2 regions of the Glutamicibacter sp. NPDC127525 genome follow, and region 1 is predicted to be linked to the other one. Evidence: predicted binding sites of a transcription regulator. Region 1 holds the regulator's gene; the other holds the start of a gene.
The links. Region 1 encodes Rex, which represses fermentation and respiration genes when NADH is low (regulators of the CRP and FNR family bind a similar motif). Its sites were predicted from a motif close to CTTGTGAANNNNTTCACAAG; they were not measured.
Positions count from the first base shown of each region.

Region 2: ACFVHU_RS00850 (glyceraldehyde-3-phosphate dehydrogenase) is a predicted target of Rex. The motif match lies at 8,801-8,820, and genes of this name have one in related genera.

Region 1 covers NZ_JBHXVN010000001.1:1,117,925-1,133,916, forward strand. Annotated here, with positions in the region: gene ACFVHU_RS05260 (MFS transporter) at 1-1,418, shown strand, start outside; gene ACFVHU_RS05265 (amino acid permease) at 1,491-2,930, opposite strand; gene ACFVHU_RS05270 (1,4-dihydroxy-2-naphthoyl-CoA synthase) at 3,116-4,078, shown strand; gene ACFVHU_RS05275 (AMP-binding protein) at 4,106-5,233, shown strand; gene ACFVHU_RS05280 (1,4-dihydroxy-2-naphthoate polyprenyltransferase) at 5,309-6,193, shown strand; gene ACFVHU_RS05285 (DUF4229 domain-containing protein) at 6,327-6,770, opposite strand; gene ACFVHU_RS05290 (PLD nuclease N-terminal domain-containing protein) at 6,671-7,114, shown strand; gene ccsB (c-type cytochrome biogenesis protein CcsB) at 7,381-8,445, opposite strand; gene ACFVHU_RS05300 (cytochrome c biogenesis protein ResB) at 8,438-10,066, opposite strand; gene ACFVHU_RS05305 (cytochrome c biogenesis CcdA family protein) at 10,066-10,821, opposite strand; gene ACFVHU_RS05310 (TlpA disulfide reductase family protein) at 10,830-11,423, opposite strand; gene ACFVHU_RS05315 (histidine phosphatase family protein) at 11,460-12,122, opposite strand; gene ACFVHU_RS05320 (DUF3824 domain-containing protein) at 12,296-13,072, shown strand; gene ACFVHU_RS05325 (redox-sensing transcriptional repressor Rex) at 13,179-13,853, opposite strand; gene ACFVHU_RS05330 (glutaredoxin family protein) at 13,881-14,126, opposite strand; gene ACFVHU_RS05335 (HAD family phosphatase) at 14,189-14,995, shown strand; gene ACFVHU_RS05340 (30S ribosomal protein bS22) at 15,098-15,196, opposite strand; gene ACFVHU_RS05345 (helix-turn-helix domain-containing protein) at 15,336-15,560, opposite strand; gene gdhA (NADP-specific glutamate dehydrogenase) at 15,817-15,992, opposite strand, start outside.
Region 2 covers NZ_JBHXVN010000001.1:187,196-203,187, reverse strand. Annotated here, with positions in the region: gene mptB (polyprenol phosphomannose-dependent alpha 1,6 mannosyltransferase MptB) at 1-1,077, opposite strand, end outside; gene orn (oligoribonuclease) at 1,313-1,924, shown strand; tRNA gene ACFVHU_RS00885 (tRNA-His) at 2,083-2,158, shown strand; gene ACFVHU_RS00880 (DapH/DapD/GlmU-related protein) at 2,256-2,819, opposite strand; gene ACFVHU_RS00875 (hypothetical protein) at 2,809-3,150, opposite strand; tRNA gene ACFVHU_RS00870 (tRNA-His) at 3,152-3,227, shown strand; gene ACFVHU_RS00865 (acyl-CoA dehydrogenase family protein) at 4,061-5,209, shown strand; gene def (peptide deformylase) at 5,234-5,806, shown strand; gene ACFVHU_RS00855 (winged helix DNA-binding domain-containing protein) at 5,819-6,865, opposite strand; gene ACFVHU_RS00850 (glyceraldehyde-3-phosphate dehydrogenase) at 7,188-8,645, opposite strand; RNA gene rnpB (RNase P RNA component class A) at 8,865-9,220, opposite strand; gene ACFVHU_RS00840 (dihydrolipoyl dehydrogenase family protein) at 9,293-10,735, opposite strand; gene ACFVHU_RS00835 (YaaA family protein) at 10,853-11,632, shown strand; gene ACFVHU_RS00830 (exo-alpha-sialidase) at 11,843-14,122, shown strand; gene ACFVHU_RS00825 (VOC family protein) at 14,243-14,641, opposite strand; gene ACFVHU_RS00820 (Nif3-like dinuclear metal center hexameric protein) at 14,654-15,607, opposite strand; gene msrA (peptide-methionine (S)-S-oxide reductase MsrA) at 15,740-15,992, shown strand, end outside.

The DNA.
Region 1 (15,992 bases):
AACATAGCCAGCCAAACGACAACTCGAATGCACATAATTTCGCTCCCGACCTGGACCATGACATCGGGCCGGACATGAACACGCAAGAAGGCCGGCAAGAAGTTCGCAAGGCCACTGCGGCATCTGCCATGGGCAACATGACCGAGTGGTTCGACTACGGTGTCTATGCCGTGGCCGTCACCTACATCACCGCCCACTTCTTCCCCACCGAGGGCGGCACCTTCATGGCCTTGGCCACCTTCGCCCTCTCCTTCCTGGTCCGCCCGATTGGCGGCCTGGTCTGGGGCCCGCTGGGCGACAAGCTGGGGCGCAAGAAGATCCTGGCCTTGACCATCATCATGATGTCGCTGGCCACCTTCCTCATCGGCATCCTGCCAACCTTCGAAGCCATTGGCGTCGCCGCGCCAATCCTGCTGGTGCTGCTGCGCATGATCCAGGGCTTCTCCACCGGTGGCGAGTACGGCGGCGCGGCAACCTTCATGGCCGAGTATGCGCCGGATCGCAAACGCGGCTTCTTCGGTTCCTTCTTGGAATTCGGCACTTTGGGCGGTTTCGCCCTCGGCACCGCCGTGATGCTGGGTCTGCAGGTGGTGCTCAGCGAGGAGGCCATGATGGCTTACGGCTGGCGCATCCCATTCTTCCTCGCTTTGCCCATGGGCCTGATCGGCCTGTACCTGCGTAGCAGATTGGAGGACACGCCGGTCTTCCAGGAGATGGAAGAATCCGGCGAAGCCCAGCAGAGCGGGTCGCTCAAGGAACTGGTGTTCACCTACTGGCGCCCCATGCTGACCATGACCGGACTGGTCATTGCGCTGAACGTCGTGAACTACACGTTGCTCAGCTACATGCCGACGTACCTGGAAACCCAGTTGGGGCTGGACCCCAACGCTTCGCTGGCCACCATCCTGATCGGCGAGGTGGCCATGATGGCCGTAATTCCATTTGCGGGCTCGCTTTCGGACAAGGTCGGACGCAAGCCAATGTGGTACGCCTCAGTCATTGGCCTGTTCGTCTTGGCAGTACCGATGTTCTGGCTGATGGGCAAGTCCTTCGCCTGGGCCATTGTCGGCTTCGCCGTGCTGGGTCTGCTCTACATTCCGCAGTTGGCCACGATTACCGCGACGTTCCCGGCGATGTTCCCTTCGCAGGTGCGCTTCGCAGGATTCGCGATTACCTACAACATCGCTACGGCGGTCTTCGGCGGCACCGCCGCGATGGTCAATGAAGCGGCCATCAATGCCACCGGTTTCCTGCTCTTCCCGGCCATCTACATGATGGCAGCGTGCGTGATTGGTGCGATCGCCATCAAGTTCATGCCGGAGACCGCCGGCGCTTCGCTGCGCGGCACCGCGATTCCCGATGCCTTGGACACCGGCATCCTCGCTGCGGTGCAGCGCGATGAAAACCGAACGTCCTGAGCCATCCAGCCGCCAAGGGGGCGCATCAGTTGAACTGCTCCCTTTAGCGGCTGGCGCATAATCGCTGGCGGCCTAGAAATCAATGCCCGGCCGGGCGTGCTTGCGAGCAAAATGCCATCCGCCCCACAACAGCAAGGCGAACACCGGAATTGTGGCGATCGTGTACAGCCCCACCGGGAAGACCTCGCCGTTTTCCCCGGTCAAGGTATCGAAAGAAATCAGGACGGTGATAACCAGCAAGGAAATCAATCCGACCCAACCGGTAATGGGCGACCCGGGCATGGGCAGCGAGGAAACAGAGCCCTTTTTCTTGCGCAGCATGAGCTGGCATCCGAAAATCGAGGCCCAGGTGAACAGCACGCCGATGGATGCGGTATTCAAGGCAAGGTCGAAGGCGAAGGAATCTCCGAGCCAGATGTTCAGGATGACGCCGGCAAGATAGACCACGCCCACGGTGATAACGCCGGTCGAGGGAACAAAGTGCTTGTTCATCTTCGCGAGCCACTGCGGAGCATGCCCATTGCCGCTCATGGTGCGCAGGATGCGGCCGATGGAATACAGGCCCGAGTTGCACGAGGACAGCGCAGCGGTAATCACCACCAGGTTCATCGCGCTGCCAACCCAGCCCAGGCCCATCTTCTCGAAGACCGTGACAAACGGGCTGACCCCGGATTCGTATTCGTTCCATGGCAGCACCATGGCCAGCAGGGAGACGCTGCCTACGTAGAAGACCAGGATGCGAACGACCACCGCACGGATTGCCGATGGAACTTCCTTTTCCGGGTTCTCCATCTCGCCGGCGGCAATGCCCACCAGTTCAATGGCGTTATAGGCGAAGATCACCGAGTTCAGGACCAGGATGCTGACGAAGAAACCACGGGGGAACATTCCGCCCTCGCCGTTCTCATCGCCGATGAAGAGGTTGGCCACCGACGCGGTGTGGTCTCCCACCTGTGCGTTGGTCACCACCATGTATGTACCCACGGCCAAGAACAGGACGATCGCGGTCACCTTGATGCAAGCTGCCCAGAACTCGAATTCTGCGAAAGCCTTGGCGCTGAAGAGGTTGATGGCCACCAGCAGCAGCAACGCGCAGAACGCGGAAACGGTTACCGGAACATTCGGGAAGAAATACTGGAAGTACAGGCCGATGGCGATCAGCTCGGCAATGCCGGTCATGATCCAATTCAGCACGTACATCCATCCGGAGATGAAGGCGCCCTTGGGGCCGAAGAGCTCAGCCGCATACGAGACGAAGGAACCGGAAGTCTGGCGGTACATGATCAGTTCGCCCAGTGCCCGCATCAGCAGGTAGGCCAATGCGCCAGCTACCAGATAGGACAGCACCAGCGCCGGACCGGTCGAGGCCAGGCGCCCGCCGGAGCCCATGAACAGGCCCACACCGATGGCTCCGCCGATCGCGATCATCTGGACGTGGCGGCGGCTCAGGGATTTCTTGTAGCCCTCGGCACTGATTTCCGGGGTTGCCGGGCGATGCTGACCAGATGGCATAGATGAACTCCTGACCTACGGACGCGTTCAATGAATCCGTGCAAAAATCGTGAAATGAATCCGGTGATTCACTGGATGGTCCAAGCCGTACGGGCGGGGATTCCACGCGCAACCGCGAGTCGGGCCGTGAAAAGTCTACTCCTCCTTTCTTAGAGTTCCGGACGAAACCGACTAGCATTCATAGGGTGAGTAGCCTGAATAATTCCGCATTGCCCGAGAAGGTCTCCGATGTCTTCGATCCAACGCGCTGGCGCGTGGTCGAGGGATTCGACTTCACCGACATCACTTACCATCGCCAGGTCCAGCGAGCGGCGGATGGAAGCATCGTGCGCGACCTTCCGACCGTGCGCATCGCTTTCGACCGCCCCGAGGTGCGCAACGCCTTCCGCCCGCACACCGTGGACGAGCTGTTCCGCGCCATGGATCATGCCCGCATGACCAGCGACGTGGCCACTGTCCTGCTGACCGGCAATGGCCCCTCGGAAAAGGACGGCGGACACGCATTCTGCTCCGGCGGCGACCAGCGCATCCGTGGCCGTGACGGCTACCGCTATGCCGAAGGCGAGACCCGCGAATCCATCGACCCGGCGCGTGCCGGGCGCCTGCACATCCTGGAAGTCCAGCGCCTGATGCGCACCATGCCCAAGGTTGTCCTCTGCGTCGTCAACGGCTGGGCTGCCGGTGGCGGCCATTCGCTGCACGTGGTCTCGGATCTGACCATTGCCTCGAAGCAGAACGGCAAGTTCAAGCAGACCGACGCTACCGTCGGTTCCTTCGATGCCGGATACGGTTCGGCATTGCTCGCCCGCCAGGTCGGGCAGAAGACCGCCCGCGAAATCTTCTTCCTTGCCCGCGAGTACTCGGCCGATGACATGGTCCGCATGGGCGCCGTCAACGAGTCGGTAGAGCACGAACGCCTCGAAGAGGTGGCCCTGGAGTACGCAGCCGACATCGCCCGCCAGTCCCCGCAGGCCATCCGCATGCTGAAGTTCGCTTTCAACTTGGCCGATGACGGCTTGGCCGGCCAGCAGGTCTTCGCTGGCGAAGCCACCCGCATGGCGTACATGACTGATGAGGCAGTAGAAGGACGCGACGCGTTCCTGGGCAAGCGCGACCCGGATTGGTCCAACTACCCTTACTGCTTCTAATCTTCCGCGACGGAACGAGGACCGGATATGGACAGACAACTCTCTGAACTGCTCGCAGCCTTGGCCACGGCGGCCAATGACGGGGGGCCGGCCGTTGAGGTATTGCTCGATGAGAGCAACCCCAACGGCTGGCGCATCGAGTACTTGGCACCACAGGACCTGCCAGGTTTCGAGCAGCCCATGGCAGTGGTGCGGACTTCCGGTTCCACCGGCCGGGCCAAGCGCACGGTGCTCAGCGTTTCGGCGTTGGCATCCAGTGCGCAGGCCACGGCCGAGTTCCTCGGCTTCGAAGGCCAGTGGCTGCTGGCCTTGCCGGTGCACTATGTCGCGGGACTGAGCGTGCTGACGCGTTCATTGTTCGCCGGCACCAAGCCCGTGGTGATGGACACCGAGGGCAGCTTCTCGGCCACGGCATTCACCGAAGCCGCCAATCAAATGATCGACTCCCGCCGGATCACCTCGCTGGTTCCAACCCAGCTTGCCCGGCTGCTGGATAACCCGGCGCCGGAAACCTTGCAGGCGCTGAAGCGTTTCGACGCCATCCTCTTGGGCGGCGCGCGAGCCAGCAAGGACCTGCTGGTCAGCGCCCGACACCATGGGCTGAAGATTTTCCAGACCTATGGGTCCTCGGAAACTTCCGGCGGCCTGGTCTACAACGGCACGGCCCTTCCCGGCGTGCAGCTGGCAGCGCATGAGGGGCGCATCTGGGTCGCCGGCCCCATGCTCGCCGACGGATACGCCAACTCCCCCGAAGCCACCGCCGAGCACTTCATTGAACGCGATGGTGTCCGCTGGTACGTCACCGATGACCTGGGCACCGTTGAAAAACAGCGCTTGAAGATCATTGGACGCATCGATGATGTGATCAATACCGGGGGCATCAAGCTTTCGGCATCGAAGATTGAAGGGCTGCTGGAAGAATTCTTCACGCAGGCAATCGTGGTCCCGGTGCCCGATCCGCAATGGGGCCACAGCGTTGGCCTGGCCTATGCGGGCCCGACCAATACCGCCGATGCCTTCGAAGCGGTGCGCCGGACCTTGGGCAAGGAAGCGGTGCCCAAGCACGTGCGCCACTACCCTCTTGGCTTGCCGCAGCTGCCTAATGGCAAGTTCAATCGACAACTGGTCATCGAAGAACTAGGCGTTCGCGACTAGTCTCGATTCGCCTTGCACGCCTAATCGCGGGAAACTAGAGGGTACGAGTTTCCGCTTGCCCTGAAAGGACAGAAAGTGGCCACACTTTCCCAGTGGGTTTCTGGGGCGCGTTTGCGCACCTTGCCTATCGTCATTGCCCCGGTTGTCATCGGTACCGCAGCCGCGCTGGGCGAAACTGGAACCGTTCATTGGTTCCGTTTCGTCTTGGCTCTGCTGGTGGGCCTGCTGCTCCAGGTCGGAGTGAACTACTCCAACGACTACTCGGACGGCATCCGAGGCACCGATGACGAACGCGTCGGCCCGCTGCGCCTGACCGGTTCCAAGCTCACCGAGCCGAAGAACGTGCGCAATGCCGCTTTCGGCTGCTTCGGGCTAGCCGCCATCTTCGGTCTGGTCCTGGTCATCATTTCTTCCTCGTGGCCGCTGCTGCTGGTAGGCGTCGCCGCGATCTTCGCCGCTTGGGGCTACACCGGCGGCAAGAACCCCTACGGCTACCGTGGCTTGGGCGATATTTACGTTTTCATCTTCTTCGGCTTGGTCGCCACCTTGGGTACCACCTTCACCCAGATCAACCAGCTGACCATGGCTTCGCTGTGGGGTGCCATCGGCACCGGCCTGATTGGCTGCGCCCTGCTGATGGCCAATAACGTGCGAGACATTCCTACCGATAAAGAGGTGGGAAAGATTACCTTGGCTGTGCGCCTTGGCGAACACAATGCCCGCTTGAGCTACGTGCTGATGCTGACGGTAGCCATCCTGCTCCCCTTGCTGGCCACCAGCGCCTTCCCGTGGATGTGGCTGATCCTGCTCACCTTCGTTCCTGCAGTGGCTCCATCGCTGCTGATGCTTCGCGAGCAGCAGCTGCCAAAGCTGGTGCTGGTGCTCAAGCAGACCGGCATGGTCAATGTCGTATATGCGGTGCTCTTCTCCTTGGCTATCGCCATCGAGGTTTTGGCCTAGCCACCGCTGCAGAAGGAAAAACGAGATGGGCTGGCCGGATCAATTGATCCGGCCAGCCCATCTCGTTAATTGTTCTGCCGGCCATGCGTGAATGGCTGGCTATGCAGTTCGAGGTGAACCTGCGTGGGGAAATTTACTCGGCGCCAGGGGTCTGCTTGCGCTGTGATTCGTCGAATTCATCCTCAACGGCTTCATCAGCTAGCTGCATCCTGGTCTTGTTTGCCGAGGTCTTGCTGAAAGCGTTGCGGATATCTTCGTTCGCCTTTAGCCGAAGTTTATTGAAGAAAAGGTAGGCCACCGCGAAGGCCACGACCAGGCCAATGATTCCGGAAACGAAGATTGGCCACTTCATACCTAACCAGAGGCCCAAGAAAACGGCTAGGAATATGCCTAGGCGGATAACGGTATATTTCACAAACTGCATAGTCTCAATTCTACCGGTGAACCTGTGAACAGGATTATCACTAGAATGGAAGCATGGTCCGCTTATTGATTTTCGCCGCAGTGGTTTCGGTTGCTTTGACGATTTATACCCTGATCGAATGCGCTCGTGCAGAGCGCCGCAGCATTCGTTCATTGCCTAAGCCTGCGTGGATTGCGGTCGTCATCCTCCTTCCGCTAATCGGAGCCGGTTTGTGGTTCCTCCTAGGTCGCCCTGTTGCGTCAAATGGCACCCCTGCGCAGAAGTCCATGGCTCCGGACGACGATGAGGATTTCCTGCGCCAGCTGGAGGTCTGGCGCCGCCAGCAACAGCGTGAAGCCGACTCGAAAGCGCGTGAGCAAGACCTCACTAAACGTGAAGACGTGCAGAAGGCCGATGGCGAGAAACCAGCCAAGCCTGAGGCCAAGGAACCGAAGCCAGGTGCAGAACGCAAGAACAAGCCAGAAGGCACCGACAGCTCTTCGTCTGAAACCGAATAACCCCCTAGTACTGCCGGGATCCCGGCAACCAGCCCAGCACGCGTACCAGCGCCGCTGGGCTTTTTCATGCCTCGTGGAAACTTCGGGCACTCTTGCAGGCGGCCAGGGACGCGGGGCTTCCTCTACGGGCGCTGGAGGGGCGGACGGGGGCAGGCGCCGGTCTGTGCCCCTGCACTTGAGTACCAGGGCCTGCAACGAACGCTTAAAGTACTGCGAGCGGCCTCCCCGCTAAAGGGAAACCGCTCGCAGTGCTGGATTCTTAGGAACTAGACTCCGGCGTAGGAGTGCAGACCGTCGAAGAAGATATTCACGATGGTGAAGTTGAAGACCACGCACAGGAAGCCGATGATCGACAACCAGGCCGAGCGTGGGCCCGTCCAGCCACCGGTGGCACGGGCGTGCAGGTAGCCTGCGTAGACAACCCAGATCACGAAGGACCAGACTTCCTTTGGATCCCAGCCCCAGTAGCGGCTCCAAGCGGCCTCAGCCCAGATCGCACCAGCGATGACAGTGAAGGTCCACATCACGAAGCCGATGGTGTTGATGCGGTAGGCGAAGTTCTCCAATGCGCCGGCACCTGGCACCACGCGCATGAAGGGCAGCTTGTCGTCCTGGCCAGCGGCCAGCCGGTTCATGCGAGCATGCTGTACCAGCTGCAGCACATTCATGGCGAAGCTGATGGCGAACAGTGCCGACGCCAGGACGGCGATGGAGACGTGAATGACGATCCATGGCGACTGCAGGGCAGGAACGAGGTGGCCAACCGGTGTCGGGAAGCCGATGGTGGCACCGCACAGCATCAAGGTGACCAGGCCGGAGATGAAGGATCCCATGAAGCGCAGGTCCTTGAAGATCAGCACCAGCAAGAAGACCAGAGCCACCAGGAATGCACCGGTGGACAGGAACTCGTACATGTTGCCCCAGGGCACTCGGTGCGCGGCTATCGCACGGGAAACCACGGCACCGCCGTGCAGGGCAGCGGCCAGCCACATCAGCACCACGGCAATGCGAGCCGTGGGGCGCTTGGCCGACAACTGCGTGTACTCCATCTTGTCGGTCACGATATGCTCGCCGACGTTGTCGGCACGCACAGCGGCACCCCGGCGCGAACGGGGCTTGGTGCCCACGGCGCCGCCGGCGCTAACCAGCAGTTCCTCGTCGCGCTTGAGCGCTTCGGAATCCATTTCGCTGATGGACTTGTTGGTCTTTGCCAGGTCCAAGGCGAAAATGATGAAGACCACTCCGTAGACCATGGCGGCCAGCAGCATGAACAACTGGCTGTATTCACCCAGCGTTTCATTGATTGGCGCTAATGCCCCAGCGTTATCCATTTACTGCTCCTTGGTTCTGCTCCTGGCTTGCCAATGGCCAAGCCTTGTCAAAGATCTTCTGTAGTTCTGCAGCTTCGCGTTCCAGACGCGGATCCTCGCCACGTGCCAGCAGTGCGTACTCGATACTACGCTTGCCGTTTTCTTGTTTCAGCTTCACCCAGACGCGGCGACGCGGGGTAAACAGCGAGACCGCAAGGCCGATCAGCGCCAGACCTGAGAAAATGCCGATTGGCAGCTTGCCCGGGTCATGATTGATGTCCAATGCAACGAAGCGCTTGAGGTCGTCAAAGGTAATCGAGCCCTTGCCGTCGGGCAGCTCGTAGGTCTGCCCCGCTTCGAGGATGATGCCGCCGGCATCCAAATCACGGCTGTTCAGCGGTTCCATCTTCTCCGTGTCCAGCACGAACACGTTTTGCGGGTTGCCGTCGTCAAGGCCCAGATCCCCGAAGTACGAGTTCAGGTGCAGCTGGGGGTTGATGGCGTTGGGATCGCCCGAGATGCCGAAGCCGTTCTCATCCACCAGTGCGGTTGGCAGCAAGAAGCCCTGGAAGCCCAGCTGCGATGGCTCGGCGTCCGGAACCTTCAGCACGAACATCGAGGTGTAGACCGAATCCTGCGGAATGGAAACCGCCGGGCCGGAATAGGAGACATTGCCGTTGCCATCCTTGACGGTGATCACCGGGGCGTAGCCATTGCCGACCAGGTACACGTCACCGCCGCTGATCCGCAGCGGATGGTTGACCTTCAGCTCCTGCTTCACTGGCTCGGCATCGGGCGATTCGCGCACCTTGACGTGGGCGGTGAAGTCCAGCGGCTGTCCGAAATGCGATTCGGATTCGCGGTCGAAGATGATGTCGAATTTGTCCAGCGTCACAGCAAAGGGCGGCAAATTATCGGCATTGAAGCCGGTGCCCGGGGTGAAGGAGTCGTAGGCCACCAGCGAATTCACGAAGGTCTCCCCCTCGACAACCACGCGCTGCCCGGTGTAGCCCAGGGCTCCGCCGATCGCGGCCGAAGCCAGTACGCCCATCAGCGAGATGTGGAAGAGCAGGTTGCCGATTTCGCGGGTATACCCGCGCTCTGCGGCAACCGAGGCCCCGGTGGCATCCTCGCGGCGCTCGACACGGTAGCCGCGCTTCTTCAGGATCCTGAACGAATCCTCGATGACCTGCTGGTCATCGGGCGTATCCGTCTCGCCTTCCAGAATTTCATGCGAGCTGTACTGGGGAAGTCGTTCCAGGCGCACCGGGGTCCTCGGCGGCGGGGTGCGCAAGGCTTTGGCGTGCTTCTTCACACGCGGGATGATGCAGCCAATCAGCGAGACGAACAGCAAGATGTAGATCGCGGAGAACCACACCGATGAATACACTTCGAACATCTGGAAGCGATCCAGCCATGGACCAGCGGTGGTGTGCTGTTCCAGGTACTGGGCTACAGATTCGGGGTTGGCGTCGCGTTGCGGGAAGATCGATCCCGGTACCGCAGCGACGGCGAGCAGCAACAGCAAGAACAAGGCTGTTGGCATCGATGTCAGCTGGGTCCAGATCCAACGCATGGAACCCATGAATCCCAGAGCAGGCGCGTCGCCAGTTCCCTTGGAATTCCGTTGTTGTTTCGCCATTAAATTGGCAACCTCACTTCATTGGCAAACCAGTTTTGCAGTTCTGCTACCCATGTTCCCCACAGACCGGTCACCATGACCAGTCCCAAGGCAATGAGTAGTACCCCGCCCAAACGCATGATGAAAACCTGGTGCTTGCGGAAGAACGCCAGCGCCTGCATGCCGCGCTGCAACCCCATTGCAATCAGGATGAAGGGCAAACCCAATCCGAGGCAATAGAACACAGTCAGGAGCGTTCCACGCCCTACGTTCGCGTCCACACCGGTGGACATGATCAGTACCGCACTCAAGGTGGGGCCGATGCACGGTGCCCACCCCAGGCCGAAGGTCAGCCCCAGAACCGGGGCACCCCACAGGCCTGCAGGCGGTTTCCTGTGGATCTTGCGGTCACGCTGCATCCAGGAGAAGCCGCCCATGAACACGATGCCCATGAAGACCACGACCAGGCCCAATGCCTGGGTGACCCAGGAGCCGTTGAACCTGAGCCACGCGGAGGCCTGGCTGAAAAGCACGCCCGCTGCGATGAAGACCACGGAGAATCCCAGGACAAAGAGCAGTACGCCGGAGACCACGCGGCCGCGCCGGTGCTCCTTCAGATCCGCACCAGTCAACCCGGTGACGTAACCGAGGTAGCCCGGCACCAGCGGCAGGACGCAAGGCGAAAGGAAAGAGACCAGCCCGGCCAGCAGTGCTACTGGGGCAGCCAGCAGCAACGACCCGTCCAGGACGATGTCGGCAAAGGGATTAGTGGTCACTGATCAGCTCACAACTCTTCGGTCAGAGCGGAGTCGATCAATGACTTCAGGGTGCCAGGCTCTACGGCACCGATCACGCGGGCACGGACACGGCCCTGGCGGTCCAGCACCAAGGTGGATGGAACCGCTTGCAACGGGACGTACTTGGTCATCGCCAGCTGGATGTCCCCGGAGGTATCCTGTACCGACTCATAGGGAATCTCGAAAGTGCGCTCGAAGGCCTTCGCCGCTTCGGCTTCATCGCGTACGTTGACGCCAATGAATTCGACTTTCTCGCCGAAGCCTTCAGCGATTTCCTTCAGATCCGGTGCCTCGATGCGGCACGGAGCGCAGGCGGCATACCAGAAGTTCATGACTACGGGCTTGCCCTGCCACTGCGTGAAGTCGATATCGGTGCCATGGTAGGTGGTGGCCTTGAGGGCAACCGGTTCGCTGCGCTTGGAAACTTCGTACTCTTCCACGGCGCCGTCGCCAGCGATGTAGTTCTTGCCGTCGCCGCTGTTTGCTTGCGCGGTCAGCGCATCTTCCTTGCCGCTGCAGGCAGCCAAGGGCACCACGGCGGCGGCAACCATGAGCGAACGCAACATGGTGCGGCGGCTCAAGTGGCGAGGATTAGGCACAGGATCTGTCATTTTGCTTTAGGCTCCAGGGATATTCGCCGCGCCGGCAAGCAGCTCGGGGCACGGTTCGGTGTAACGCACGGAGACCAATTCGTCTCCCTCAAAATCAAAGCTGGTGATGGAAGCCAGGGTGCACTCGCGCTGGCGCGGATCGTGCCACAGCGGCTTCTTCTCGGCGGCGCGGCGCGTAACCCAGATCGGCAGCTGGTGGCTGACGATAATGACTTCCGCTCCTTCGCCGTGCTCGGCGAGGGCGGCCTTGCGGTGCTCATCCATGGCCAGGCGCATGCGAGCAACCTGCTGGGCATATGGTTCGCCCCATGAAGGCTCCAGCGGGTTGACCAGCAGCGGCCAGTACTTCGGCTGACGCAGGTGCTCCGCAACCTTGGACAGCCCTTCCAGCTTGTTGCCGGCTTCGATAACCCGCTCGTCGGTGTGGACCTGCAGATCCAGAGCATTGGAGGTCGGCGCGGCTGTCTGCTGGGCTCGCAGGAGCGGTGAGGCCACCAGACGCACCACGTTGCCGCCTTCTGCTTGGCGCTTGGCAAAATATTCTCCTGCCCCATCGGCCATCTGGAATCCGAGTTCCGAGAGCCCGAAGCCGGGGATCCTGCCGTAGAGCATACGGTCAGGGTTGAAAACTTCCCCGTGGCGCAACAAATGGACGGTCGATAAAGGCATGCCTCCAGTGTCTCAAATATTCGGTGCAAATTAGCCATATTGTGGCCACCGTCAACTATTCACAGGACACGCATTGGAATCCCATATGGAAAAACCATCCTTTCGGAGGGGTTGCTCACAATCGACTGCCACTACGCTTAGTCAATAAGACAGTTCGACCAGAAGGACGCATCATGAGCGACAACGATCCTAACCAGCCGGGCCAGCCCTACAACCCGGGCCCTTCCGGCCAGGGTTCATCGCAGAACCCGTACGGCGAAAACCCCTACGGCCAGCAGCCCTCGCCGTACGGCCAGAACCCGTACGGCCAGAATCCGAATCCTTACGGGCAACCGCAGGCACCGGGCTACGACCAGTATGCCCAGCAGGGAGGTTACGCCGGCGTGCAGCCGCCGACCGAGCGGCCACGGACCTTGGCTATCGCCTTTGGCTTGATCATGCTCGCGGGCATCTTCAGTGCCCTCGCCAGCTGGCTGATGACCAACTCCAACATGATGGCCAACATGATTGGCCAGCAGTGGTCGCTGGTGCAAGAAGAGTTCCAGAACCAGATGCAGAGCACCCCGGGCATGGAGCAGGATCCACTGGTTGAACAGATGATGGCAAGCCCTGAGGCCTTCATGGCCCAGGTCAATTCCATGATGTCGACCTTCGTGATTATCTCCATGATCATCACCTTGGCCCTGTATTTCCTGGTGGGCTTCTTCGTTGGCCGCGGCGTGGGCGCCATGCGAATTATCGCCACGATCCTCGGTGCGCTTTCACTGCTGAATCTGGTGACTATCGTTCCAATGATCAGCATGTTCGCTGACACTCAAGCCGGAATTATCAACGCTGTCTACGTTGTGGGCATCTTGTTGGGCATTGCAGGCGTGGTCTTCGCCTGGTTGCGCCCTTCTTCGCAATACATTGCGCAGCGCCGCCAGGCTCGCCTGGCCGGCTTCCGCTAAACGCATGGCCGAGCCTCTTCGCGAGGCCCTGCAGGGACAATAAAGGCGTAGCCGCTCCATCCACCCAAGGGATGACGCGGCTACGCCTTTTCTCGTCTGCGCGGCTTCAGCCTTGAACGGCGAGGTATGCCAGGATCTGCAATTCAGTGGAAAGATCAACGCGCCGCAGGTTCATGCCCGCGGGTACGCGAAGCGGCATCGGTGCGAACGAGAGCACCGAGCGGACCGAAAGCGCGGCCAGTTCGTAGACCAGGTCCTGCGCAGCATCGCCCGGAATTGCCAGAACAGCGATGTTGATTTCTTCGCGTTCAACCACTGCGGCCAAGTCCGCGATCGCTTCCACGTGCAGCTCGCCGACCGGGCTGCCGACCAGTGCGGGGTCGATATCCAGGATCGCCTTGACGTTGAAGCCACGAGTCCTGAAGCCTGCATATCCGCTGAGCGCGCGCCCCAGGTTACCGGCGCCGAGGATGGCCACACGCCAGTCCTGGTTCAGGCCGAGGGTGCGGCTGATATGTTCTGCCAGTTCGCGGACCACGTAGCCCACCCCGCGGGTTCCGTAGGAACCCAACCAGGAAAGGTCTTTGCGCAGGATGGAGGGGTTCACTCCAGCTTCCTTGGCCAGCACCCCGGAACTGGTGCGTTCCAGGCCCTGGGCTTCCAAGGCGTTCAGCGCGCGCAAGTACTGGGTCAGTCGAGCCAGCGTGGCCTCAGGCAGGACCCGGGCTTCAAGCTCTGACATCTTCGTTCTCCCGCACTTTTCGGTGCTCTTGAAGAGCACAACGCATTTTCATTTATTCGGCAGCGGCTAGCTGCTCAGTAGTCGTTCCAGACGCTGTGCGTCGATGTGCCAGAAGTCGCGGACTTCTCCGTTGATCAGCAGAACCGGCACTTCCTCGTGGTGCTTGGCCAGCAATTCAGGGTGCTGGTCAATATCCAGTTCGGAAAACTCCATATTCAACCGGCCAGTCACCTCGGCCACGGTTGCGCGTGCGGCCTGGCACAGGTGGCAGCCTTCTCGAACCAACAGCTGGATCTGATTCAAAGTACTCACCTGCCTATAATCTCACGAGCCGTAACCGCCCTTAAACTTGGCAATGAAATAAACTGGATCAAATGTCTTCCATCGATCATCACCCCAGCCCGAATTCCGCCCTGGCTCCGGACACGGTCGCCGCTTTCTTCGATGTAGATAACACCCTTGTGCGCGGTGCATCGCTGTATCTGCTGGCCCGGAAACTGCATGAGCGCCGCTTCTTCCAATTCCGCGAAATCCTCTGGTTCGCGCTCAAGCAGTTGCGCTTCGCCGCGCGCGGTGAGCACCTAGGGGACATTCACCAGATTCGCGACCGTGCGTTGATGATGGTCCGAGGGATCCCGGTGTCCGAGATCGAGAAGATCGGCAACGAGATCTATGACGAATACATCGAACCCAAGCTATGGACCGGTACGGTAGCCATTGCTCGCCAGCATCGGACGGTGGGCCGTGAAGTCTGGCTAGTCACTGCCACTCCCCTGGAAGTGGCGAATGTCATCTCGCAACGTCTCGAACTTACCGGTGCATTGGGCACTGTAGTGGCCAGCGAAGACGGTTTCTACACCGGAGCGCTGGCCAGCCCGATCCTGCACGCTGCGGAAAAAGCGCAAGCGGTGCGCACCCTGGCGAAGGCTCGCGGCATCTCGCTGTCGAAATCATGGGCATACTCGGATTCCTACAATGATGTTCCCTTGCTTGAAGCTGTGGGACACCCCGTATGCATCAATCCCGATGCGCGGCTTCGCGCCTACGCCAAGCGCCGCGGCTGGCAGGTCTACGATTTCCGCACCGGCCAGCGAGCCGCCAAACTAGGCCTGAAGGCCGCTGGAGTGCTTGGTGCGCTCTGGGCGGCGCGACGGTCCATTCTGCGCCGTTCCGGCTCTTAGGCCGGCGCTGGGCGGCTTTGGATAAAGCAATCGCCACCGTTCAACAGTTTCACTGTGAAGCGGTGGCGATGATTGCCAAGCGGCAAATGCTCAGAAGTAGATTTACTTCTTATTACGACGCTGGTGGCGGGTCTTACGAAGCAATTTGCGGTGCTTCTTCTTCGACATACGCTTGCGGCGCTTCTTGATAACAGAGCCCATAGTGGTTCCTCACAAACTAAATAAATGCGTCAACCCCAAATGCCTGCTTGCGCGCGAGCCCAAGGACAAGGTTGACCGGACGTTAAACGTTCCTTAACAGATTACCCGCTTTTCGGTCATGCTCTGACCATCGCGCGGACTATCGACCGTAAGAACCGGTACCGTGCTGCGGATCAATGGCCGCGGCATTCAGATATGATTCCACGGCGTTTTCCGGAACGCGATAGGAGCGACCGAACTGAACAGCAGGCAAATCACCGGCGTGGATCAGCCGATAAACGGTCATTTTGGAAACGCGCATCATGTCGGCCACTTCGGCCACAGTCATGAAACGGGCTCCGGCAAAATTCTGTTTATCCGTCATGCGGGATATTCTCCTGACGCTGATCTCTTATTCGTCGCGTTAATTTAGCGAAGATGAACTTACACGACTTTGGATCAACATCGGCGGTTCAGGTTCACGTTCGCTTTGTACTAGTCTAATCGCACTTTTGTAACTTTTGCATCACGAAACACACACGTGACCATCTGAATCACATTTTTTGATGCCTGAACGAGACAATCCGCGTGATTTCACCGGGTCCCCAATGAATTCACGCGGATTGCAGCGCTGCAGATTATTAGATGACGCCCTGTGCGAGCATTGCGTCTGCGACCTTCACGAAGCCCGCGATGTTGGCGCCGGCGACGTAGTTCCCCGGCATGCCGTACTCGTCTGCAGTAGCAGCACAGCTGGTGTGGATGCCGACCATGATCTCAGTCAGGCGACGCTCGGTGTGCTCGAAGCTCCATGCAT
Region 2 (15,992 bases), 930 kb from region 1:
GGCCGCGGGCAGGATCCACTCGGTGGACAGCCCGATGGCGGAGACCAGCCCGCTCAGCGCGATGACCGCAATGCCTACCGGGGAGAAGATGGAGTATCCGGTACCGGTGAAGAGCATGACCTTCAGCCAACCGAACCAGTAGCCATTGAGCCACCCAACCACGGTCATCAGGGCCAGGAAGATCATGCCGGTGTAGAACCAGTAGAGGATGCGGCGCGGCCAGGCCGCGTTAGGCCCTGCCCAGAGCAGGCCGATAAACGGCAGCAGTACCAGGGTAATCGGTTTGACCCCCACCGAGGCCGCCAGCACCACGATGGCCCAGAAGCCGTAGCGCTTGCATGCCAGGTAGACAGCCCAGACCGACAGGCCGGTCATCAGGGCATCGTTGTGCGCACTGGCCACGAAGTTCACCAGGAACAGCGGGTTCGCCACGGTCATCCAGGCGGCTTTGGCCCCGGAGACACCGTGCAGTTCGGCAAGCTTGGGCACGTAGCGCAGGCAGAGCAGCACGCCGATGAATGCAATGGCGCGGAAGGCCAGGACCGCCGCGTCGGTCGAAGGGCCAGTCAGCTTGACCACGAGGAATTCGATGCTCAGGTAGAGCGGGCCGTAAGGGGTGCCGTCCTGCGCCCACATGGTGTCGGCACCGAGCTGGAACCAGTTATTCAGCGAGGATATTCCGTCAACATAAGGATCCTGCCCGGCATCCACCAGCCGGCCTTGGCCGATGTAGGCGAACACGTCCCTGCTCATGATCGGCAACGTGACGAACATCGGGATGCTCCACAGCCAGACCGCACGGCGGACCACCTTCAGCGAACCCTCGCCCCAGCCCTTGAGCTTCTGGCCCAGGCGCCACCAGGAACGGAAGAGGACCCAGCAACCCAGGGCCAGCAGGATCACGCAGGTGATCACGCCGGCGGGTTCGGTGCGCAGCATGATGAAGAACGGGTCGCGGTTCAGCGGGGATACGCTGGCCAGCCACCCGGTACCGAAGGATCCGAAAAGGATCAGGGAGGAACCGATGACGCCGCTGAGAAGGGTCCTATTCACTCCAGCGTAGGGCGGGGAGCTCACTGCTGCTGGCTTGCTGGCTGACACACTGACACCTCGGGCTGTAACGGACATGAGTTCGAGAGTAATTAAGCCAGCGTCGCATGTGCCGCACCCTTGCAAGCAGGCAATTCAACAGCCGGAAATCTCAGATGATTTTAGCATCGAGCACGCGTCCAGGCCGGTTGAAACACTGTCCTTCCGCCGTGCGACGAGGGTGCGCTCCCCCACAGCGCTGCTTGAAGTGTAGATTGGTTACGTGGCTAGTAACTCAGAAAAAATTGTATGGATCGATTGCGAAATGACCGGCTTGGATCTGGTTAACGACGCATTGATCGAAGTAGCAGTGCTCATTACCGACTCCGATCTGGAGATCGTCGACGAGGGCATCCAGGTAGTCATCAAGCCCGAGCCGGCAGCTCTGGCGCAGATGGATGTTTTCGTTCGCAATATGCATGTGGTTAGCGGCCTGCTGCCCGAGCTGGAGAACGGCATTTCCATGGAGGAAGCCCAGCGCCTGGTGGTCGACTACATCAAGAAGCACGTTCCGGAGCCGAACAAGGCGTTGCTGGGCGGCAACTCGGTGGGCACCGACAAGAACTTCTTGGCACGCGATATGCCCGAGGTCATTGAGCACCTGCACTACCGCATTATCGACGTGTCGACCTTGAAGGAGCTGAGCCGCCGCTGGTTCCCCAAGGCGCACTACGGCGCTCCAGCCAAGACCGGCAACCATCGCGCACTGGGCGACATCCAGGATTCGATCAACGAGCTTCGCTACTACCGCGACGCCATCATGGTGCCGGCGCCGGGACCAACCTCCGTTGAGGCCAGGAAGATCGCCGCCGGGATCACCGAAAGCGCCGGCTAACCGCTAAACGAAGGCCCCGGCGCATTGGTGATGCACTGCACAGTGCCCCAGGGGCCTTCCGATTGGCATCAAGCGCGGAATTGTGTGTATAGTATTTCTCGTTGCCAGATACGGAATTGGTTCGCAAAAGCGTTCTGACTAGTAACGAAGCAAACATGGTGGGTATAGCTCAGTCGGTAGAGCGTCTGGTTGTGGTCCAGAAGGTCGCGGGTTCAAACCCCGTTACTCACCCCAGAGACAAAGACTCGATCCAGAACGAAAGTTCCGGATCGAGTCTTTTGCTTTACCCGCACGCCTGGCAACGCCGCCGCTCAGCTGACGAGCCGCAGAATTAGACCGTGCGCACCACCCTGGCTGGCGAGCCAACCACAACAGCGCCGGCAGGTACGTCTTTCGTTACGACCGCGGCGGCAGCGACAACTGCGTTCTCGCCGATCGTGACACCGGAAAGTATGGTCGCGTTCGCGCCAATCCAGACGTTGCGCCCAATGATCACTGGAGCCGGAATCATATCCGCCCGCCGAGCAGGTTCAAGATCGTGATTAAGTGTTGCCACAACGACGTTGTGCCCAATCAAGCACTCATCCCCGATACTGATGCCGCCTTGGTCCTGGAATTTGCAGCCAGCATTGATGAAGACGTTTTTCCCCAGTTCGATATTGCGGCCAAACTCCGAGTTGAACGGCGGGAATAGCACCACCGAGTCGTCAACGTTCGTTCCGGTCAGCTGCCGCAGCAAATCCCGCACTTGCCCTGGGCTGCGGTAGCCGTCGTTCAGCTCCGCGCAAATGCGCAGCGCGTCCTGGCTTGTGCTATGCATGAGCGCATGCAGCGGCGAACCGGCGGTAATTCTCTGGCCAGCATTCAAGGCTTCCAGAAGATCGTCAATGCCCAAGAATTCCCCCCATCATCAATTCTTCACGGTGGCTCAAACTATATCGGCTTCCACCGTCGATGCCTAGCATCGTCGGGCCCTGCACCTGCAGCAAAGCATTTCCCGCAAGTACTGCTGGCAAAGGCGTGATCACGGCACGGGGATCCATCTCATGAGGCAGTTCAGCGGCGAGCAACAGCCCCACGGCCATGAATAATGAGCATCCCGTCACAATCCCGGAAATGGCTCCATGCGAATTGGTATTTCCGGCCTGGATACGTGTATAGTATTTCTCGTTGCCCGGTACGAGATCATGAGCACTACAGCTTCTGACTAGTAACGAAGTAGACATGGTGGGTATAGCTCAGTCGGTAGAGCGTCTGGTTGTGGTCCAGAAGGTCGCGGGTTCAAACCCCGTTACTCACCCCAGATCGAAAGACCTGGTTCGGAATGGAAATTCCGAACCAGGTCTTTTCTCGTTTCCGACGCCTTGAAGCGCAATCAGCAAGGCACCGGGCCTCGTTGATTCCAGACCGAACATCTGGAATCCAGAGGCACTCGCCACCAGTCCCCGCCAGCGAATCCGACACGGCGTTCAGCATCGCGCCGCTAGCCGCCAACCCGCCTTCACACCGCCGGCAATGGCCACCGCATGGAACCACCAGATGCCCAGGCACCCTGCCGACGCCGAAAAGATCGCTTCCATGGCACAGGTCGGGCGCCTCGACGCGATCGCACGCAACCCTGCCAGCAGTCTCGAAACAAACAGATTCCATCAAGCGGCAACCGGGTCGATTTCGCGTGGAGTGATCCGCAACCCGCGGGACAGTCCAGAGTTGCATCATTGGCACTGCGCGCCCCTGCATAACGAGCCACTTGCCTCCCCTAGGCCCCTATTCGAAGTATCACTGTCTCCGGTGAAGCCAACGCCATCACGCACGGATGCCGGTTGCAGATTCGTCGCCGACAGGACCGATTGAACAGGCAGTTCGAACCTGCCGGCGAGCGCAGTGCTGCCCGGATGCGGTGTTAAGTCATATTTCGGTGGCTAGGAACACGGATTCGAAACTATGTTCGAATGCGTTGTGTTTTGGGGTCTACCCCCGTGTTTTTCGAGACTTTTTGCGTTATCTAGTGACTTGAATCGTTGTTTGCCCTGGCGAATAGGCACGCATTGGCCTGAGCGACCATAATGGATGATGTACTTCGGCAAGCCAGTGAGCTTTATGCCTTCGTTCCATCCACCGAAAGGTACTCCCCCTGTGAAACGCGCGCTCTTTGAAGAGGACCACGAGCAGTTCCGTGAACTGGCTACGGAATTCAACGCCCGGGAGATTTCCGGTAAATACGCTCAGTGGGAAAAGGATCATCAGATCCCCCGCGAGGTGTGGCAGTCTGCCGGTGAAAACGGCCTGCTGGGTCTTGCAGTGCCTGAGCAGTTCGGTGGCATGGGCATCGATGATTACCGCTTCCGTGTAGTGCTTGATGAGCAGCTCGTGCGTTCGGGGCATCTGTCCGTAGCCTTGGCCTTCCACCTGCACGACGACCTGGTGCTGCCGTACCTGCTCTCCTACGGCTCTGCCGAGCTCAAGGCCAAGTGGCTTCCACGCATGGTCGATGGCTCCACCATTACCTCCTGCGCGTTTACCGAGCCTGGCGCTGGGTCTGACCTGCGCGCGGTGCGCACCAAGGCAGTCCGCGATGGCGATGACTGGCTGATTAGCGGCCAGAAGACTTTCATCGGCAATGCTGCGTTTGGCGATGCCGCTCTGGTGCTTGCGCGCACCGATGGCGAAAGCGGACGGGCGGGCGAGCAGTCATTCTCGCTGTTCATGGTCGAGCGTTCCGAGGGGTACACCAACGGCAGCCCCTTCGACAAGATTGGGCTGCGGGCTTCTGATACCGCTGAGCTGTTCTTCGACGATGTCCGCGTCTCAGCTGCAGATCTTGTTGGCGAGGCTGGACAGGGCCTGGCCCATGTCAAGGCGCAGCTTCCCCAGGCCCGTCTGGCTATTGCCGTGGCTGCCTCGGCGATCTGCACCGCGTCCTTCGAGCAGGCGCTGGAGCATGCGAAGAACCGCTCGACCTTTGGCCAGGCGCTGACCGAGTACCAGAACACCCGTTTCGAACTGGCTAACCTGAAGACTGAGGCGCATGTCACCCAGAGCTTCGTGGACCGGGCCGTCCTGGCATTCAACGACGGCGAGCTGGATCCTTCCGAGGCTGCCGAGGTCAAGCTTTGGGCTAGTGAGAGCGCTAAAAAGCTTTCCGATCAGGCATTGCAGCTGCATGGCGGCTATGGCTACATCATGGAGTACCCGATTGCCCAGTCCTTCACTGCCTCCCGCTTGCTGACCATCTTTGGTGGCACAAGCGAGATCATGCGTGAAACTATTGGACGAGCACTCTAAGCACTTTTGAAAGGAACCGATCACGTGCCTATTCGGCAGATCACTGTTTACGGAGAACCTGTACTTCACAAGCGTGCGGTGGAGGTCACCGAGTTTGATGGCGCCTTGCGCGAGCTCGTTGCCGATATGCACCTCACCATGGATGAAGCGCATGGCGTGGGCCTGGCGGCTCCGCAGATCGGTTTGGGCCTGCGCATGTTCACCTACGTCTTCGCGGACCAGGACGATGCTCCCGAGCGGGGCGTAGTGATCAACCCCAAGCTGACGCTTTCAAAGGTGTCGCAGGCTCCCGCAGATGCTGATGACGACTCCGAGGGCTGCTTGTCCGTGCCCGGGTTGAACTACCCGCTGCAGCGTGCCGACTATGCGAAGGTGGAGGGTTTCGACGAGTTCGGCAATCCGATCTCTTTCGAAGCGCACGGCTGGTTCGCGCGCATCATGCAGCACGAGTACGACCACCTTGATGGCTACCTCTACGTGGACAAGTTGCAGCCACGCTGGGAGAAGAAGTGGAAGAAGGCCAAGAAGGCTCTGGGTTGGGGCGTGCCTGGCAACACCTGGTTGCCGGGTACCGATGAGGATCCATTCGGCCACTAGGCCTCCCGCCGCCTACCGGGCAGTCTTGAAGTCCAGATACCGCTGATGCAGCGCCGCACCGATTTTGCCGGTGGGCGCTGTTTCTGCGTTCCAGAGCTTCGAAGCCCTGCCTTGTTCTAGCCAGAAGGGCAGGAACATGCCGTTCTTGCCGGGCAGGATCTGCGCAGCCATCTGCTCGTCGGCTACCAGCGTGCGATTCGCGTAGCCCAGGTAGTACTCGTCAAAGGGACCGAGCAGGCGCAGTGGCAGCCCGGTGGGCTCCATCGCTTCAAGCTCCCGGTGGGCGCGGCTGCCGGCGATGACCCAGTAGCCCTCCCCGCGCTCATCGCTTCCTGCGCTGGACAGCAAGCCGCCGAGTGCTTCTGCGGCGGTTCTCATGGTGGTCAGCGTCTGTCCCGTGTACCAGGCTGCGTCGCGAAGGGTAGCTGGCCCATGCGAGTGCAGGTACCGGCGCAAGAGTTGCGCCAACGGATCTCCTGGTTCCCGGTGACTTGCAATCCATTCATCCACGAGCACGAAGTCCTGCGCGATGAGTTTCGCGTCTTGTGGAATGGGCCCCTGGCAGATCAACCCGTCCAGGACGAGGACCTGCAGGATAACCAGTCCTCGCTGCTGGCCGGTCTCCATTCCATTCTGGTTCAGTGCCTTGAAGAGCGCGGAGCGGCTGGCTTGCCCGTGCTCCTGCAGATGCGCGCTGATGATGCCAGCTGCCTGGTCAATGTCCTGGGTGCCGATCTGCAGTCCCCGCATCCGTGTGGCCGAGGAGCGCAAGGTGCGTTCACGTGTTGCGCGAGTCATCCAGCGCGCATCTTCGGCCAAGCAGATATGCAGCGTGCCCCGCATGGTCCATGACCGCACGAGCCGGCCTTCGCTGAAGAGCGCATCGACTTGCTGGCGGGATTCTTGCGCTGCGGAGCGCTGAGCCAGCGCGTAGCGTCCTGCAGCGAAGTCCTGGGACTGGAACGCGAGCATGTGTTCTGCGGCCTGCAGTACGGATTCTGCCGGCTCCAGTAGCAGCTGGCTCGCCATGCGCGCCGCCAGCGTCCGGGTACTGTCCATTAACCAACCTCGATCCAATGCTTGATGGCCTAAAGCCTAGCAGTGCGGGGGTCCAGAGATGCCCGCGAAGCGGCGCACCTGCAGCCGCCGTTGACGCAGGGACGGCGCAGGCTCAAGCGGACCTCCACGCCCGGATGCGCGCAAAGGTCGAGACCTGCCTGGACTTTGCTGGAGAGGTGCTGGCCAGGTACTGGTTCTCGTTGGCCCCCTGGACCCGGAAGGTCCTTTGGAGGGCTTCGTGCCACCCGGATGGAATAGCAAAAGGGACCATCCCAGCGCGCAATGCGTTGGGATGGTCCCTTCAGCTGCAAGCAGCGAGGTCCTAGGCGGTGACGGCTTCAGCCTTCACTGCAGGCACTGCAGCCGGGTGGGTGCCGGCCATCGATTCGATGACGCGCACAACCTGGCAGGAGTAGCCGAACTCGTTGTCGTACCAAACGTAGACGACAGCGTTCTTGCCGGACACGATAGTGGCCAGGCCGTCAACGATGCCGGCGCGGCGCGAGCCGACGAAGTCGGTGGAGACAACCTCAGGCGAATCGATGTAGTCGATCTGCTTGTGCAGGCTGGAGGTCAGCGAGGTTTCACGCAGGTAGGCGTTGAGCTCTTCCTTGGTGGTCCCGTTCTCCAGATTCAGGTTCAAGATCGCCATGGAGACATCCGGGGTCGGTACGCGGATGGCGTTGCCGGTCAGCTTGCCTTCGAACTCCGGCAGGGCCTTGGCCACTGCCTTGGCGGCACCGGTTTCGGTGATCACCATGTTCAGCGCTGCCGAACGGCCGCGGCGCTCGCCCTTGTGGAAGTTGTCGATCAGGTTCTGGTCGTTGGTGAACGAGTGAACGGTCTCGACGTGCCCGTGGGTGACACCGAACTTGTCGTTCAGGGCCTTGAGCACTGGGGTGATGGCGTTGGTGGTGCACGAGGCAGCGGTGACGATCTTGTCTTCTGCGGTGATCCACGAATCGTTGATGCCGTGGACGATGTTCTTCAGATCGCCCTTGCCCGGTGCGGTCAGCAGGACGCGGGAAACGCCCTTGGCGGCCAGGTGCTGGGACAGGCCGGCCTCATCGCGCCAGCGGCCGGTGTTGTCCACCACGATGGCGTTGTCGATGCCGTGCTCGGTGTAGTCGACGGTGGTCGGGTCATTCGAGTAGATGACCTTGATCAGGGTGCCGTTGGCGAGGATGGTGCTGTTTTCCTCGTCGACCGTGATCGAGCCTTCGAAGCGGCCGTGCACCGAGTCGCGGCGCAGCAGCGAAGCGCGCTTGACGATGTCGTCATCCGAGCCCTTGCGGACCACGATGGCGCGCAGGCGCAGGCCGTAGCCGCCACGCTCGATCAGGATGCGGGCCAGCAGGCGTCCGATGCGGCCGAAGCCGTAGAGGACAACGTCCTGGGGTTCAGCGTCGGTTGCGCCGGCCTGGCCAACCTTCTCGCCCAATTCATCGGCCAGGAAGGCGTTCAGATCAGCGGAACCGGATTCCTTGAACTTCTTGTTCACGCGGCCGAGGTCAACTGCTACCGAACCGACGTTCAGGGCCTCGATGGCATCCAGGATGGCCTTGGTGTCGTTCAGGTCGAGCTCTTCGCCATCGATGCGGCGCACTACGCGGTGGGCCTTGATGATGTCGATGGCGGACTGGTTGATCAGCTTGCGGCCGTAGACGGAGGTCACCACATTATTCTTGCGGTACAGACGTCCGATCAGTGGGATCATGGCCTCGGCGAGCTCTTCGCGCCCGCTCCATTCTTGCTGGGCAACGACAGACTGCTGGGTCACAGAAAATCCTTCCAATTCAGCCGACTCGCAGATCCATAAAGTCGGTTGGCACCGTGGGAAGCACCATTGCTTTTGCGGTGGCACGAGGTAACAGGATCATCCTCGTAAGTACATGATCCATTCTAGACCGTGCGCAGAAAAACTGAGGATCGGGGACTGTGAATCATCTCACCAGCGCACTAAGGGCTGATGCCGGCGCAATCGCAGGAAGGAAGAGTGTGAATGGGATGGCCGATACGCCGGGTTTTGTCGCGCCGAAGCGGGACGGTCATCTATCTACGACTGCCGTTGCCGGCAGCCTCTAGCGGTCCACCCGACTGCATGGGGCGAACAGCCCTCATAACGCAGTCTGTCTGACCTTGCTCCGAGTGGGGTTTACCTAGCCACCCCAATCACTTGGGGTGCTGGTGGTCTCTTACACCACCGTTTCACCCTTACCAGGAAAACCTGGCGGTCTATTTTCTGTGGCACTAGCCTGCGGGTTACCCCGAGTGGGCGTTACCCACCACCCTGTTCTGCGGAGCCCGGACGTTCCTCGGGGCAATTGCTTGCCACGCAACCGTCTGGCCATCCCATTCACTACCAGTCTAATGCGTTGGGCGCGGCCTGCGGACCACTTCCGAACGCTGATTCGATCACAGCCGGCTTCACCCGAACCGCTGCGCCTCAAGCAACCGCAACCAGATTTCGCTGATCGTCGGATAGGCGGGGACCGCATGCCACAGCCGGTCCAGGCTGACCTCGCCGACAATCGCAATGGTGGCCGCATGCAGCAGTTCCGCGGCATCCTGGCCGGCGAAAGTGGCGCCGACGATCACCGAACGCGCCTGGTCTATCACCAGCTTGGCCCGCCCGGAATACCCGTCGGCGTGCAGGCTCGCCCCGGCCACCGCACCCAGATCGTGCTCGAGAACCGAGATCTGCAAACCCGCGTCGCGGGCCTGGCGTTCGGTGAGTCCGACCGCGGCGATCTGCGGATCGCTGAAGACCACGCGCGGCACCGCATGGTGGTCCGCCGTGGCCGCATGCCTGCCCCAAGGCGCATCGAGAACCCCGGTTCCATTGATCCTCGCGGCAATGGCCTCGCCCGCGGCCCTGGCCTGGTACTTGCCCTGGTGGGTCAGCGGGCTGCGCCCGCTGGCATCCCCCACGGCGTAGAGCCAGTCGGTGCCCGCCACGAGCATCGTGTCATCGACCTGCAGCCGCCGGGACGGATCCACCCCGAGTGCTTCGAGTCCCAGGTTCCCGATCTCCGGCCGCCGCCCGGTGGAGACCAGCACTTCCTCGGCTTCCAGGAGGGATCCTCCGGGCAGCTGGAGGCCGGCTATCCCGCGCTCATCGCGGTGGACCTGCAACGGCGTGGTGTCCTGGTGCACCACTACCCCGGCCTCGGCCAGCGACTGGGCCACCAGCTCGCCGGCGAACGGCTCTTCGCGGCCCAGCAGCTGACCGCGGGCAAGGATGGTGACCTTGGATCCGAGGGAGGCGAAGGCGAATGCCAGCTCCACCCCGGCAACTCCGCCACCGATGATGGCCAGCCTCGGCGGGATCGCCTTGGCCGCAGTGGCTTCCCGGGTGCCCCACGGCCTGGCTTCAGCCAAACCCTCGATCCCAGGCAGAACCGGAGTGGAGCCGGTGGCCAGGACTACGGCCCGGGCGCAGTACTCCCGGCCCTCCACCTGCACCAGGCCGCGCCCGGAAAGCCGCGCCCGCCCGCGGATCAACTCGATGCCGGCCGAGCGCAGCCACTGTTCCTGCCCGGCGTCATCCCAGTTGCTGGTGAAGGCATCACGCCGCGCGAGCACCGCCTCGGGATCCAGCGCACCAGTCACCGCTTCGCGGGCACCGGGAACCCGGCGTGCCGCGCGCAGCGCATCGCCGCTGCGCAACAGGGCCTTGGAAGGCATGCATGCCCAGTACGAGCATTCCCCGCCCACCAGCTCGGATTCGACGATGGCCGCCTTCAGGCCCTGCCGGGTGGCATAGTCGGCAGCGTTCTCCCCGGCCGGCCCGGCGCCGATCACGATCACGTCGAAATCGCAGTGCTGCCCGGAGGCAGTTTGGCTAGCTCTTGAGATCTGCTGGGGCATGTTTTGTCCTTGCTCTGCGTGAAGCGCTGCTGGGTCGTGGGTTCAGCCTAGCCAGATCTGCGCTGCGGGTACATGCCCTGGGCAGAAGATCAGGTGAACTCCGATAAGCTGGAAAGCGTGCTTATTTTGTTGCCGCCTTCCGAAGGCAAGACCGCCCACGCCGAAGGTTCTCCATTCGAAATCGAGGATCTGTCTTTTCCGGAGCTTTCCGGGGAACGCCGCCTGGTGCTTGACGCCCTTGCTGAAGTCTCAGCACGCGAAGATGCCATGGACCTGCTGGGAGTCGGAGCGTCGCTGGCCAAGGAAGTAGCGCGGAATATCAATCTGCACACCGAGCCCGCAGCCAAGGCGCACGATATCTACTCGGGCGTGCTCTTCGAGGCCCTGGACTACGCGAGCCTGGGCGAAGCGGCGCAGCGGCGCGCCGATGAATCCATCATCGTGATCTCCGCCCTGTGGGGTGCCGTGCGTTTTGGCGATCGCATTCCGCCCTACCGCCTATCCATGTCGGTCAAGCTCGAGCCGCTGGGCAAGCTGGCCACCTGGTGGAAGAAGCGCCTGGCTCCGGTGCTGGATGCGGTGGCCGGCGACCAGCTGATCGTTGACGCGCGGTCGAGCACCTATGCGGCCGCCTACAAGCCGGCCAATGGCAACACCGTTGCGGTCAACGTCTTCCAGATGCGCAATGGGACCCCGAAGGTGGTCTCGCACTTTGCCAAGCACACCCGTGGCGAGGTCGCCGGTTTCCTGGTCCAGCAACCGGTCGCACCGGAAAACCCTGGAGAATTGCTCGAACTGGTCCAGACCAAGTGGGAAGCGTCCCTCATCGAAGACAAGAAGGGCTTGGCGCTGAACATCCTGCTGCCGGAAGACCACCAGTTCACCACCGCCAAATAGCCCAATCAGGATTTGCAGTCCACTACCCCTCCGGCGTTGCCACGCGAAGAATCCTGACTGCAACCGCCGGCCTCGCAGCACCCCGGGCTTCGTTATTCCATGCAGACCCCTTCCAAATGTGATGCAGTTCACTTAGGCTTCACGTATGACATCCTACGTCATACGTCCTTCCTGATTACAGGATCCCACTCACCTGCGAGGAACTGGCCCATGCGAATTCGCTCTAGGCTTCATCATGGAAAAACCCTGGCGGCTGCCATCGCCATCTCCCTAGCCATCCCCGTCATCAGCGCCCACGGGGCGCTGGCGGCAAGCACGTTGGACGAAGCTGATCCCGGTGCACCTCCCGGAAACTTCTCCGAGATCAATCTGGGTTCCGACCGCACTGCCCAGAACTTCTTCTACCGCATTCCGGCGATGGCCCATCTGGGCAATGGCGTTATCATCGCTGCCTGGGATGCCCGCCCCGGCAGCGCCGCCGACGCTCCGAATCCAAACAGCATCGTGCAACGCAAGAGCACCGACAACGGTGCCACATGGGGCGCGATGACCACCATCGCCGCCGGCTTCCCCGGCTCCGCTGACGAAGGAAAATACGGCTATTCCGACCCAAGCTACGTGGTGGATGAAGAGGTGGGGAAGGTATTCGCCTTCTTCGTCTATTCAAAGGATCAAGGTTTCCATGGCAGCACCTGGGGTCACGATGACGGGAACCGCCAGGTCATCAGCGCCGCGGTGGTCGAGTCCACTGATGACGGTGCTACCTGGAGCAAGCCACGGTTGATCACCGATGTGGTCAAGCCCGGCGACCACGCAGTACCCGGAGCGGTCCGCTCCACCTTTGCCACCTCTGGCCAAGGAATCCAGCTCACTCGCGGTGAATACGCCGGCCGCTTGGTACAGCAATATGCCGGTGATGTCATGCAAGCCGATGGATCGCGGGCTATCCAAGCCTATTCGGTGTACTCGGATGACCACGGGGCTACCTGGCAGCGTGGCGAATTCACCGGGAAAGCCATGGACGAGAACAAGGTCGTTGAGCTTTCCGATGGACGCTTGCTGCTCAACTCCCGCGATAACAGCGGCGGCGGCTACCGCAAGGTCGCAATTTCGTCCGATGGCGGCCACAGCTATTCATCGGTCACTCAGGACAGGAACCTGCCTGACCCCACCAATAATGCCCACATCACGCAGATGTTCCCCGATGCCGAAATCAACAGCAGCCAGGCCAAGAAGCTGCTATACACCGGAGCCAACTCGCAAGCCTCCCGCTCCAACGTCTCGGCGAGGATCTCCTGCGATGACGGCAAGACCTGGCCGGGGCTTCGCACGATCCGCCGAGGGTTGTCTGCCTATTCGGTGGCAGGTGCGCTCGATGGGGGCAAGTTCGGTGTGTTCTACGAGGCCGGCTATACCGACAGCATGCAATTCGCATCCTTTGATGAAGAGTGGCTGAATTACGTTTGCGCCCCAATGCAAGCCAGCACATTCAAAGCCGATGCTGGAACGACCGTGGACGTGCCGGTCACCATCACCAACCAGGAAGCCCAAACCATTTCGGGAACCATAGACATCGGTGCATCGAACCTGTTCAATGCGGCAGCTACCCAGGTCACCGATCTTGCATCGGGCCAGAGCACCACCGTTAACGTGCCCATAACCATTGCGGCGACAGCTCTCGGCGTCCAATCATTGCAGCTGCAGTTCACGAGTGCGTCCGGAAGCACTTCGCAGGCCACCATCGCAGCTCAGGTGGCCGGCCAAGAAGTCACCGGCATCGAGGTAGTCGGCCAGCGCGGCGATGCGAGCCGCGACCTGGCAGCAGATCCCTACGCGGTGGGTGAAAAGGTGCCATACAGTTTCCGCGTGAGCAACATCGGCAATATCAATCAATGGGTAGTTCCCGCAGAAGGCAATTTCTCACCGTTTGCTGCCAAGCCGGTAGGCGAATCCAGTCCAGCAGGGAATTGCCGCTACTCAAACCTCGGTGCTGACAAGTCCTACACCTGCGCAACTCCGCGCCACGAGGTGACGGATCAGGAAATAGCGGACGGTTATTTCGTTCCTCAGACCCGCTGGACTTCAGGCCGCATCGGCGAATACACCAGCGTTGTGGATGAATACACCGTTACCGGCGAGGAAGTAGATCTGCTGGATCGCCAACCGGCCTTCAGCGTTGAAGTATCCCAGCCGGCAGTAGCGGACCGTCCGGGGAACTCCTCTTCGAGGGCCGGCGCTTGGGTCAACTTCGAGGTGACTGTCACCAATACAGGCAACGTGCGATTGACCGATCTAGAAGGACCGGGGTTCAGCGTCGTCGAATTGGCGGCCGGGCAGTCAAGGACTGCAACCATCAGCAGATTGCTAACCAGCCTGGAAATCTCAGAAGGAAAACTGACCAAGGGTTCGTTGCTTGCAACTGCCAGCAACGGGCACAGAGAAGTTGAAGCCGAGTATTCGCTGGCCGAGGTGAAGCTGGCGGAGCGCTAGGGCCTCGTAAAAGTGCGCGAGGAGGCCGCGGCAGATCTATCCGGCTGCTGCCAGCACCCTGAAGAAAGCAACCGGTGCGATCCGGGATTGGGTATTTCCTGGATCGCACCGGTTGCTGGTTCACACTTCAGCTTGTGTCAGGGCCGCTACTAGCTCAATCTCGAAACCGGCAGCATCTTCCAAATACGCCGCGTAGTGCTTTGGTCCCCCGGCGTACGGGTGCAGCTCCGGGAACATCAGGGTGAACCCGTGATCCAGCGCCTGGGCAGCCAACGTTTCCACCGCCTGCCTGGTTCCAGCATGGAAAGCCAAATGGTTCAGCCCGGGAGCCAGGCGGTCATGCCGTTGCCTTTTGGCATCCGGTCCGGATTCCAGGACTATATAGAATCCATCGCGGGCATAGCTGATGCCATCAGCCCATTGGGAATCCACTACATAGCCAAGGCGAGTGAGCAGCCAGCCCAGGGAAGCTGTACTGGCTGCCAAATCCTCAACCCATATTTCCAGATGATGCAGCATGGAACTCACTGACTACGGAGTCAGCACGAAGTCCCATGGATCGGAATTCACTTGGGAAACCTCGATCTCCACGGTGTGGCCAAGATCGTTGAGCACATTGCCCAGGGCGCGGGCACCAGCCGACAGCCAGACCCATTCCGAAGCGAAGTGGGAGACATCGATCAGGTAAGGGAACCCGCCGTTGGCAGCTTCGCGTGCTTCGCTTGCCGGGTGGTGACGCAGATCAGCAGTCACGTAGACATCGGCCTGGTGCGAGCGCACCGCGTCAAACAGGGAATCGCCGGCACCGCCGCAAAGGGCGACCTTCCGGATGATGCCTGTACGGTCTCCGGCGACACGAACACCGCCAGCCACCGCTGGGAGCACGGTGTAAACGCGTTCAGCGAAATCCTCGAGCTTCATCGGCTTCTCCAAGAAGCCCACCCGCCCCAAGCCTTCTTCTGGCAGTCCATCCTTGGACTCGATCAACGGCACGCAGTCCTTCAGCCCGAAGGCATCGGCGAGGGCGTCGTTGACTCCCCCGATGGCGCTGTCGGCATTGGTGTGCGCCGTAAGCAATGCGGTTCCGGATTCGATCAGGCGGTGAATGGCTTCGCCCTTGAAATTGGTGGCGGCAACCTGGGTGACTCCGCGCAGGAGCAATGGGTGGTGAGTGATCAGCAGATCGGCCCCACGCTCGATTGCATCCTCGATCACCTCCAGCGTTGGATCAACAGCCATCACGATCTTGGAAATCTGCTGGCTGGTACGTCCGGTCACCAAGCCAACGGCATCCCAATCTTCGGCCAATGATTTTGGCCAAAGTTCCTCAGCTGCTTCAAGGACGTTACCCAAGGTGGTCTGCGGAACCGAGGTGTCTTCCACCGGTTGCTCAGGCGTTTCTCCGGTAACGGGCTTGAGCGTCGAGGCATCCAGGGAATCGCTGCTCTTCCCCAGGTCTTGCGAGTTATCTGCCTTGCTCTGCATACCCACCACCCTACGCGGTGGGTATGGGGATGGAACAGAATGCAACGCCGCAACGTTGTGAACTGTGTGAGTATTCCCAGCCTTCAGTCCCCTCATCAATTCAGCCCGTTCCTGGAAGTCCAGGACACCAAGTTGAGCACCTTCGTACTAGCCGGCGGTTGCTTCTGGTGCTTGGATGCCGTGTACCAGCGAACGCGTGGCGTCCACGCCGTGATTTCCGGATACATCGGTGGCCACACCAAGGATCCGGCCTACCGCGAAGTCTGCAGCGGCACCACCGGCCATGCCGAAGGTGTCGCCGTGATCTTTGATCCGCAAGTGGTTCCGGCCGAAGTCATCTTGGACATGTTCTTTACCGTGCACGACCCGACCACGCTGAACCGCC